Regions from separate parts of the Marinomonas sp. PE14-40 genome, predicted to be linked through region 1. Evidence: predicted binding sites of a transcription regulator. Region 1 holds the regulator's gene; each other region holds the start of a gene.
The links. The regulator FliA, encoded in region 1, starts transcription of late flagellar genes. The targets are predictions, from matches to a motif close to CTAAAGTTNNNNNNNNNNCNGCCGATA.
Positions count from the first base shown of each region.

Region 2: Q0A08_RS12195 (flagellin) is a predicted target of FliA. The motif match lies at 1,460-1,486, and genes of this name have one in related genera.
Region 3: flgK (flagellar hook-associated protein FlgK) is a predicted target of FliA. The motif match lies at 1,856-1,882, and genes of this name have one in related genera.

Region 1 covers NZ_CP130700.1:2,414,194-2,417,454, reverse strand. Annotated here, with positions in the region: gene flhA (flagellar biosynthesis protein FlhA) at 1-189, shown strand, start outside; gene flhF (flagellar biosynthesis protein FlhF) at 289-1,575, shown strand; gene Q0A08_RS11150 (RNA polymerase sigma factor FliA) at 1,676-2,410, shown strand; gene Q0A08_RS11145 (chemotaxis response regulator CheY) at 2,465-2,845, shown strand; gene Q0A08_RS11140 (protein phosphatase CheZ) at 2,855-3,261, shown strand, end outside.
Region 2 covers NZ_CP130700.1:2,642,679-2,645,939, reverse strand. Annotated here, with positions in the region: gene Q0A08_RS12200 (flagellin) at 1-874, shown strand, start outside; gene Q0A08_RS12195 (flagellin) at 1,600-2,487, shown strand; gene Q0A08_RS12190 (flagellar protein FlaG) at 2,548-2,982, shown strand; gene fliD (flagellar filament capping protein FliD) at 3,012-3,261, shown strand, end outside.
Region 3 covers NZ_CP130700.1:2,649,893-2,653,153, reverse strand. Annotated here, with positions in the region: gene Q0A08_RS12225 (flagellar basal body P-ring protein FlgI) at 1-763, shown strand, start outside; gene flgJ (flagellar assembly peptidoglycan hydrolase FlgJ) at 820-1,827, shown strand; gene flgK (flagellar hook-associated protein FlgK) at 1,940-3,261, shown strand, end outside.

The DNA.
Region 1 (3,261 bases):
ACTTCGTTAAGGCAGTCTTCTGAGCAACAAGAAAGTAATGGTAATACACCAATTCTTATTGTATCTGCGCCTATTAGGCCTATGCTGGCGAGGTTCATGCGTTATGGTGGTATAAACATGGCTGTTTTGTCTTACCAAGAGGTGCCTGATCATAAGCGAATTACGGTTGTTGGCGTTATTGGTCAGTAAAATTGCTGTACTTGCCCTGATATCTTTCTATATTTATCAAATTCTTTCGGGTAAGCTATGGATTTGTAAGAGAAATTAACTTTAAAGGATAGGTCTTTAATGCAGATAAGGCGGTTTCGAGCAGCAGACATGCGCCAAGCGATTCGCAAAGTACGCGACGCTGTAGGCCCTGATGCCGTAATTCTGTCGAATCAACGTCTTGCAAATGGAGAGATCGAAATTGTTGCCGCTTTAGATTATGACGGTAGCATGCCTTCTAATTACGCTAGTCAGCCTAAATCGGAGCCACATCCGCCTGCCGCAGCTAAATCGGCACCACAACAAAGCTATCAAGAGCGTATTGAGCAGGCTAAGCAACCAGAAGTTAGTCAGTCAAATCAAGCCGATATTGCTCGGCAAATGTCCTCTGTGCCTGCTAATAAATATGTTTCTATGGTTGATGAAGATCCTATTATTGAAGAATCTTTATCTATTAAACAGCCTGAAGAAAGCGTTCAATTGAAAGAAATGGAAGCTGAGCTGCAAAAGGTAAAAGAACTGCTTGAGCAACAGCGTAAGCTTGGTGAGGTAAAGAAAAATGACCTTGATCCTGCACAAGCAAAAGTAAAAGAGAGATTGACCTCCCTTGGTTTATCGTCAAGTATTGTTTCTGGTATTCTCGATGATGTTGAATTATTAGGCCGAGAAGACGACTGGAATCGAGTGCTATCTCACTTGGCAGAGCATATTCCAGTTAAAAAGCAAGGTTCTGAAATGCATGGGTGCTATGCGTTTATGGGACCGACTGGCGTTGGGAAAACAACGACAATAGGTAAGATCGCAGCGCAACATGTGTTAAAACATGGTTCGGATAGTGTTGTTTTAGTCACCACAGATACCTATAGAATTGCAGCGCATGAACAGCTTCGTACATTTGGGCGTATATTAAATGTGCCCGTTGTTGTTGTAAATGAATATTCAGATTTGAATGAAGTGCTTGATAAATACTCTAATTTCTCACTTGTTCTGGTTGATACTGCTGGTATGAATCCGAGGGATAGAAACCTAGAGCGTCAATTGCTTATGATGAAAAGAGCTCATTCAAATCTAAAGAAACTGCTAGTGTTACCCTGTACAAGTCAAAGACAAGTATTAAAAACTGTTGTTGATGTGTATGCTCAGGTGCAATTAGATGGTTGTGTGTTAAGTAAGTTAGATGAGTCTGCTTCACTAGGTGAAGCGGTTAGTGTTGTTATTGAAGAGAGGTTGCCAGTCGTCTACATCGCAGACGGTCAGCGCATTCCAGATGATATTCAACCAGCAAGGGCACATAATATAATAAGCCGAGCAGTATATACTGCAGAGCAATATAGTCACATATACAGCTCATTGAAATACGGTAGTTAGTAACTTTATGTTATTTCAACCAGTAAGTTATAGAACAATATAGTACAGTTATTTCAAGAGTATTGGTTTAACAAATATAAGGTTACGTTCATCTTTGATTATGCAGTCCAGAACAGGTCTAAATGCCTATAATCAAAAACCGGCACCATCAGTTAATCAAATTATTGATGAATACGGTTTCTTGGTTAAAAAAATTGCCTATCATCTGCTTGCAAGGTTACCAAGCAGTGTTGAGCTGGATGATTTAATTCAAGCGGGGATGATGGGATTGATTGAAGCGTTCAAACGTTTCGAATCGACAAAAGGTGCTAGTTTTGAAACTTATGCAGGAATCCGTATTCGTGGTTCTATAATGGATGAGGTTCGTAAAAGTGACTGGGCTCCTAGGTCGGTACGTCGAAATGGACGAGCAATAGCGAGTGCGATTAAAGAATTAGAAGCTAAGCTTGGTCGTGAGGCTAGTGATTTTGAAATATCTCAGGCAATGGATATTGGTATAAATGAATATCATGAGATGTTGCAATCAAGTATGTCTACTCAGTTATTTAGCTTCGAAGAGTTGCTTGACTCTGAAGGGTTAAATATTGAGACAGATAATGAAGAGGATAGTGCGCCATACTCTTTTGTTGAAGATTTAGGTTTTCAAAAACAATTGGCGCAAGAAATAGATTCTTTACCAGAACGAGAAAAGTTAGTTCTATCTTTGTATTACAATGATGAACTTAACCTTAAAGAAATTGGTTCTGTGTTAGGTGTGAGTGAATCGCGAGTGAGTCAGATACATAGTCAAGCAGCTATGCGTCTTAAAGCTAGATTAAGTGATTGGCGAGATTAAATATGAGCTTTGATAGACTACCTTTGGGTTGTGGAGGTTGCATTGGATAAAAACATGAAGATCCTAATCGTTGATGATTTCTCAACAATGAGGCGTATCATCAAAAATTTACTAAGGGATTTGGGATTTACCAATACAGTTGAAGCTGATGATGGGACAACTGCATTACCTATATTACAAACAGGAACCATAGATTTCTTGGTTACTGATTGGAATATGCCAGGTATGACTGGGATTGAGTTACTACGTTCGGTTAGAGCGGATGAGAAGCTCAAAACGATTCCTGTATTGATGGTTACTGCTGAAGCTAAGCGAGACCAAATTATTTCCGCTGCACAAGCAGGGGTTAATGGTTATGTTGTAAAACCATTTACTGCAGTGGCGTTAAAAGAAAAAATCGAGAAGATTTTTGAACGAATTGATGCCGGAAAATAGGGGCTGAGAATGTCTGATAATTCTAAGTTACGGCTTGGTGAATTTGAGACTCAGGTGAAAGATGGTGCAGTAGATTTAATTAATCGTATTGAAACTGGCGACTTTGCCGGAGCGATTAAAATTATTCAAGATCTTAGTGAAGCGCGACATAACAACTTCTATAACGAAGTTGGCTACCTGACTCGCAGCCTTCACGATGCTATCCGAGATTTCAAAGTTGATTCTGTTGATCAAATCGTTGACCAAGTCGACGGCGCATCAAAAATTACTGATGCAACTGATCGCTTAAACTATGTCATTGATATGACCAACAGCGCTGCAAACACTACTATGGATATGGTCGATAGTAGCGTTCCAGTTGCTAGCCAACTACAAAATCAAGCAAGAGACCTAAGAAAAGATTGGGGTCGCCTTAT
Region 2 (3,261 bases), 230 kb from region 1:
TACTAATACAACGTCATTATACGCTCAGCGTCAATTAGGTAATTCTGGTGACGTGTTAGATAAATCTTTCGAGCGTTTGGCTTCTGGTCAACGAATCAACAGCGCAGCAGATGATGCCGCGGGTCTTCAAATCTCGAACCGTTTAACATCTCAGACAAATGGTCTAAACCAGGCGATGCGAAATGCAAACGATGGTATTTCCTTGGCGCAAACTGCTGAAGGTGCGATGGACGAAACAACTAACATGTTGCAACGTATGCGTACCTTGGCAATTCAGTCTGCCAACGGTTCCAACACTGATGATGATCGTTTGGCTATTCAGCAAGAGATTGCTCAGCTAGCGACAGAGATTGACCGTGTTGCTGATACGACAACCTTCGGTGGACAAAACTTGCTTGATGGTAGCTATGCTTCTGGTAGTTTCCAAGTCGGTGCTGACGCAAGCCAAACAATTAGCTTCTCACTTGCAAGTGGAGGTACTAACAACAGTGTTGATATTTCTGCTGCGGGTGGTTTTAACGTACAGGGCTTATCGACTGCTGCAGGTACAACCATTATTTCATCTCTAACAGCTTCTGTATCTTCTGTTGCCAACGCACAAAGTATGATCGAAATGTTAGGTAGTATGATTGCCGCGGTTGATACTAAGCGTGCTGAGTTGGGTGCGGTGCAAAACCGGTTCTCTTCTACCATTAGTAACTTGGGTAACATTAAAGAGAATGTTGAAGGTGCGCGTTCCCGAATTCGTGATGCTGACTTCGCGGAAGAAACTGCGACTATGACAAGTAATCAAATTCTGCAACAAGCTAGTACGACTATTTTGTCGCAAGCAAATCAAAGACCACAATCAGCGATGTCCCTTCTAGGGGGTTAATAAATCGCGGTTAGATAGTTAACCAGTTTTAAAATTTAGTTAGGCTGCTCTGCGAAGGGCTTATCAGCTGGAGGTTTATTGGTGGCGGTTGATAAGTAAGCAAAATTACTTTTAGCTTTTTGGCGAAAGTTAAAGGGATTTACTAAAGGCTTCTTTTGAAGAAGTGATTTTGGCAAGCCATTAGTATACTAATGGCATAAAAAAGCGGCTGATCAGGCCGCTCTACGAAGGACTTTCAAATGCCGGAGGCAAGAGGTTTGGCGATGGCACTTGAAAATTTCGCTTCTCTCTCCTAGAAGTGATTTCAGCCAAACATTCGAAGTGTTTGGCTTTTTTTTTGTGAGATTGGCAGTCCCACATCATATTTATAGCAATACCTATGCCAACCTTTCTAATGCATTAATAAATTGTAAAAAATCACTCAATTTGAAAAAAACGAACGAATCCTCCAGTTAAAAAATATTTTCTTTATTTTTTATAATTTAATTTTCACCTAACTTGTTGAAATGAAAGATAAATAAGGATTTTTATTGCCGCTTCCTATGCCTTTTCTTTCCGCATTGAGGAAAAATGTATCTTTTTTATCTAAAGCTTTTGTTTTTAAGGCCGAAAACAAATTTAAGAGGTTTTACGATTATTGGAATCGTGTTTGGCGACACGTATTCAATATCGAAAAAAAGCGTTTACCTGGCAGGTAAACAATTAGGCGAAACTAGGAGGCTATAATGTCTGTATATGTAAATACAAATACGACTTCTTTGTATGCTCAGCGTCAGTTATCCACTTCAGGTAATAACTTGGATACTACTTTTGAACGTTTAGCATCTGGTAAACGTATCAATAGTGCGGCAGACGATGCTGCTGGCTTGCAAATATCTAACCGTTTGACTTCTCAGACAAATGGTCTGAATCAATCCATTCGAAATGCGAACGACGGTATCTCATTGGCGCAAACTGCTGAAGGGGCGATGGACGAAACAACAAACATGTTGCAACGTATGCGTACCTTGGCAATTCAGTCTGCAAACGGTTCAAACACCGATGATGACCGACTAGCACTACAACAAGAAATCTCGGCTCTAACAACTGAGATTGACCGTGTTGCTTCTGATACTACCTTTGGTGGTCAGAACCTGCTTGATGGTTCTTATTCATCAGGTGTTTTTCAAGTTGGTGCTGATGCTCAGCAAACAATCAGCTTCTCTCTAGCTTCTGCTGGTGTAAATAACAGTGTTGATGTTTCTGGACTTGGTGGCTTTAATGTACAAGGCCTTTCATCAGCTGCGGGTACAACTGTTGTAACTTCTGCCACAGCATCGATTTCATCTGTTGCCAATGCGCAAAGTATGATTGAAATGCTAGGTAGTATGATTGCTGCCGTTGATACTAAGCGTGCGGAGCTTGGTGCGGTACAAAACCGTTTCAGTTCTACTATCAGTAACTTGGGTAACATCAAAGAGAATGTTGAAGGCGCGAAATCACGTATTGCTGATGCCGACTTCGCGAAAGAAACTGCTGAATTGACAAGTAATCAAATTTTGCAACAAGCAAGTACGACTATCCTGTCTCAAGCAAACCAAAGACCGCAAACTGCATTATCGCTTTTAGGCTAATTCAGTGCGTGATAAAAGCTGGGGCCTACCTCAGCTTTTTGGGTTTTGGAGGGTGCTATCATGGCAATAGGTTCGAGTGATTTATTAAAAAGCTCTATGGATTTAGGTGTTGGTCAACAGCTTCAACACTCTAGAACAGAGAGTTTTGCGCAAGAAAAAACGCGAGAAACGAAAACTGTAACATCTCTTCGTGACAGTCAAAATGTTCAAGCTGATGCTAGATACATGCAAAGGGACGTAAACGAAAAAAAGGAAAAAGTAGACTTTCAACAGCTAATGGACTCAACTAAGAGTATGGCGCAGTTAAACATTAAGCTTTCTTTTGATGTTTCAAGTGCAAACAAAGATAATGTTGTTAAGGTACTTGATCAAGAGACGGGTGAAATTGTCAGGCAAATACCAACAGAAGAGTTTGTTGAAATGTCTGAACGTATTCAAGCGTTATTAAGAGAATTAGGTGATATTAAAGGTGCGTTAGTGAATCGAGAGGTTTAGCAACTTTGACTTAAATTTAGGGGCAGTATATGAGTGTGGGAGCCTTAGGAACAGGTTCTGGTATGGATTTGGAATCTCTTGTGAGTGGCTTAGTTAGTTCTCAAAGAGATTCTAAAATTGCGGCTTACGAGCAAAAAATATCAGATTTGTCAGTTGAACTTTCTGCTGTTGGTTCTGCGGAGTCAGTGGCGTTTTCCTTTCATGAAGCCGTTAAAAAAGTTAATGACCCTCGTTTATTTAATAGCCGTATCGCTGATATTGATCAACCTAGCGCGGGTG
Region 3 (3,261 bases), 240 kb from region 1:
CAGTAGTCTTCAGGGCGGAACCTTATTGTTATCGACTCTTAAAGGTGCTGATGGGCAAGTTTATGCGATAGCACAAGGGAACTTGGTCGTTGGTGGTTTGGGTAGTCAAGGTAATGACGGTTCCAGAACCTCTTTAAATATTCCAACCGTTGGTCGTATTCCTAATGGTGCCAGTGTCGAGAGAACGGTACCTAATAGCTTTAATCGTGGAGATACTCTGACGTTTAATTTGAATCGTCCTGACTTCACGACTGCAAAACAAGTGTCTGACAGCATTAATGCTTTACTTGGGCCTGGCGTCGCTAAGACTTTAGATGCTACGTCAATCAGAGTATCAGCTCCAAGAGATCCTAGCCAAAGAGTAACCTTTTTATCCATATTGGAAAATCTAGAAGTAGAGCTTGGTGAGGAGCGGGCTAAGATAGTGATTAACTCCCGCACCGGCACCATTATTATTGGTCAGCATGTTAAAGTTTCTCCGGCTGCAGTTACTCATGGTAGCCTCACCGTGACAATTAAGGCGCAAGCGGCTCAACCCGTTCAAGGAGAACCTCTTACTGGAGGTGAAACGATTTATGCCCCTAGAGAAGAGATTGCTGTAAATGAAGGTAGCGGACATATGTTTTTATTTGGCCCTGGCGCCTCGTTGAACGATATTGTTCGTGCTGTTAATCAGGTAGGTGCAGCTCCCGGTGATGTGATGGCAATTCTCGAGGGCCTAAAGCAAGCTGGTGCAATTAATGCTGATTTGGTGGTTATCTAAGAGTGAAAATTTATTTATGATAGGGTCATAATTATGCTGTTTGCTTGGATCTTGATATGAATAAAGTTAATTCGAATGAGTTTTATGCCGATTTTACTGCCTTGGCAAAGTTAAAAACGAGTGCGAAACAAGATCCAGAAGCGGCATTAAAGAAAGTTGCGCAAGAGTTTGAGTCTATCTTTATTAATATGATGCTCAAGAATATGCGTCAAGCGAATGAAACCATTGGTTCTGATTTATTCTCTAGTAATGAATCAAAGCAATATCAAGAAATGCTAGATTCTCAAATGGCTCAGTCCATGTCTAAAGCTGGTGGAATGGGGATTGCGGATGCCCTTATTCGACAGTTTCAAGGGCAAGGGGCTGCAACCGGTGCTAGGCCTGGTTCTGAAACCGCTTTCCTAAATCAAGTGGCAACCCAAGATCTAGCTCGTATTCAAGTACTTGCTAAAAATGCTTCTCAAGATCTTATTTCACAAGCGCAAGCTGCCGCTAGCGATGAAGATATCGATCTCGCCAAAATTGTTAAAACCTTACAACTGGATTTAAATAGCAATCAAGTAGGCCAAGCAAGCCAAACGGCTGAACAGGTTACTTTTAAGTCTCCTCAAGAATTTATAAAAACGCTTTGGCCACATGCACAAGCTGCGGCTGAAAAGTTAGGAGTGAATCCAAAGGCTATTTTAGCGCAAGCAGCATTGGAAACAGGCTGGGGGAAATACCCCATTGCTAAGCAAGACGGTGGCGCCAGCTATAACCTTTTTGGTATTAAAGCTGATGCGAGGTGGCAAGGTGAAAGAGCTGTGGTGACAACCTTAGAGTATGAAGATGGCGTTGCAAAAAAACAGGTCGCTCCTTTTAGGGCTTATCAATCATTCGCTCATAGCTTTGATGATTATGCTGACTTTCTCACCACAAGTGATAGGTATAAAGGTGCCCTTTCTGCCGGAGATGATGTGGCAAGCTTTGCCGCAAATTTGCAGCAAGGAGGTTATGCTACCGACCCTAACTACAGTGAAAAAATTCAAGGTATCGCTAAAAGCGAGTGGTTAGAGTCTCTCTAGCGGTTTTTTTCTCATATCCTCAAATTTGGTCAAGTTTTTGCATCCTAAGTCGATATATTAAATAAATGAAAGCTGTTTAGTTTTCGTATTGTTCTGACTTAGGGGTATTAAAATGGCTGGCGACCTATATTCGATTGGCTTATCTGGTGTGTTGGCAAGCTCTGCCCAGATTGTGACAACCGGTCAAAACACTGCCAACGTCAATACAGAAGGTTATAACCGACAAACCACGAGTTTATCGACGCAACAAAATGGTGGTGTTGAAGTTGGTTCGACCAAGCGTGTTGTTGATGAGTTTGTTAATACCCAATTAAGAAGTGATACCTCAAATTACAATTATTTTGATAGCTACTATCAGCAAGGCGCAATTGCCGATGAAATTTTTTCTGATAAGGCGACCTCTCTAAATACTTACCTGAATAATACTTTTGATTCTTTACAATCGGTGAACAGTGACCCTACAAATACGGGGACTCGAAAAATCGCCTATACCGATTTGAAGAACCTAGTGAGTCATTTCAATGAGCTTGCAAGCTTTTCTCAAGATCAAACCTCATTAGTGAATGAGCAGTTAACCTCGAATATTGATATTATCAATGAATACGCCAATCAGATTGCTGATCTTAATGGCAAGATCCTTGTTCAAGAAACGGTTGGTGGTTCAAAGGCAAACGAGCTTAGGGATACTCAAGAGGATATAGCACGACAAATCAGTGAATATCTCGATATCAAAATTAGCTTTGATGAAAATGATTTGATGGAATTGCAGCTTGGAGGTGGACAGCCTTTAGTACTGCAAACTAGCGTCAATAAACTTAGTCTCTCCCCTAGTGAGTATGACTCCACAACTTATGAATTGGTTTTGGATTTTGAAGATTACGAACTAGGAATAGATACAACTGATTTAGGTGGCTCGATTGGTGGCTTAATGAATTATCGAGCTGATTTTTTAGAAGAGCTTGATAGGCAGTTAGGGCAACAGGCCATTGTCATTTCCGATAGTGTTAATCAGCAGAACCGTTTAGGTCTTGATGCCAATGGCGATTACGGTAAACGTATTTTTGACCTTGCTGACATTACAGTTAGTCAAAGTGGTAAAAACTCAAGTCTAATTCATGAAGTTGATGTTCGAGTTGAAGAAGGTAAGGCCTCAGAGCTTTCAACCGATACCTATGAGCTCATCATGACATCAAATAATGCTTTTGAATTGAGAAGCTATGATGTTTCGGGTGCTTCTACATCGCCCGCAAAGTTTTTTGATTTAGACCAAATGGAGAAAACGTCAGATGGCTATTTTTCAATACCTGGTGTGGGCTTACAGCTGAGATTACAAGAAGATGTGAAAGTTGGTTTTAGGCCAGGTGATACTTTTCAATTTGCGCCTACGAGTTTGGCTGCAGCGAATATTTCTTTAGCATCAACTAGTGGTGATGA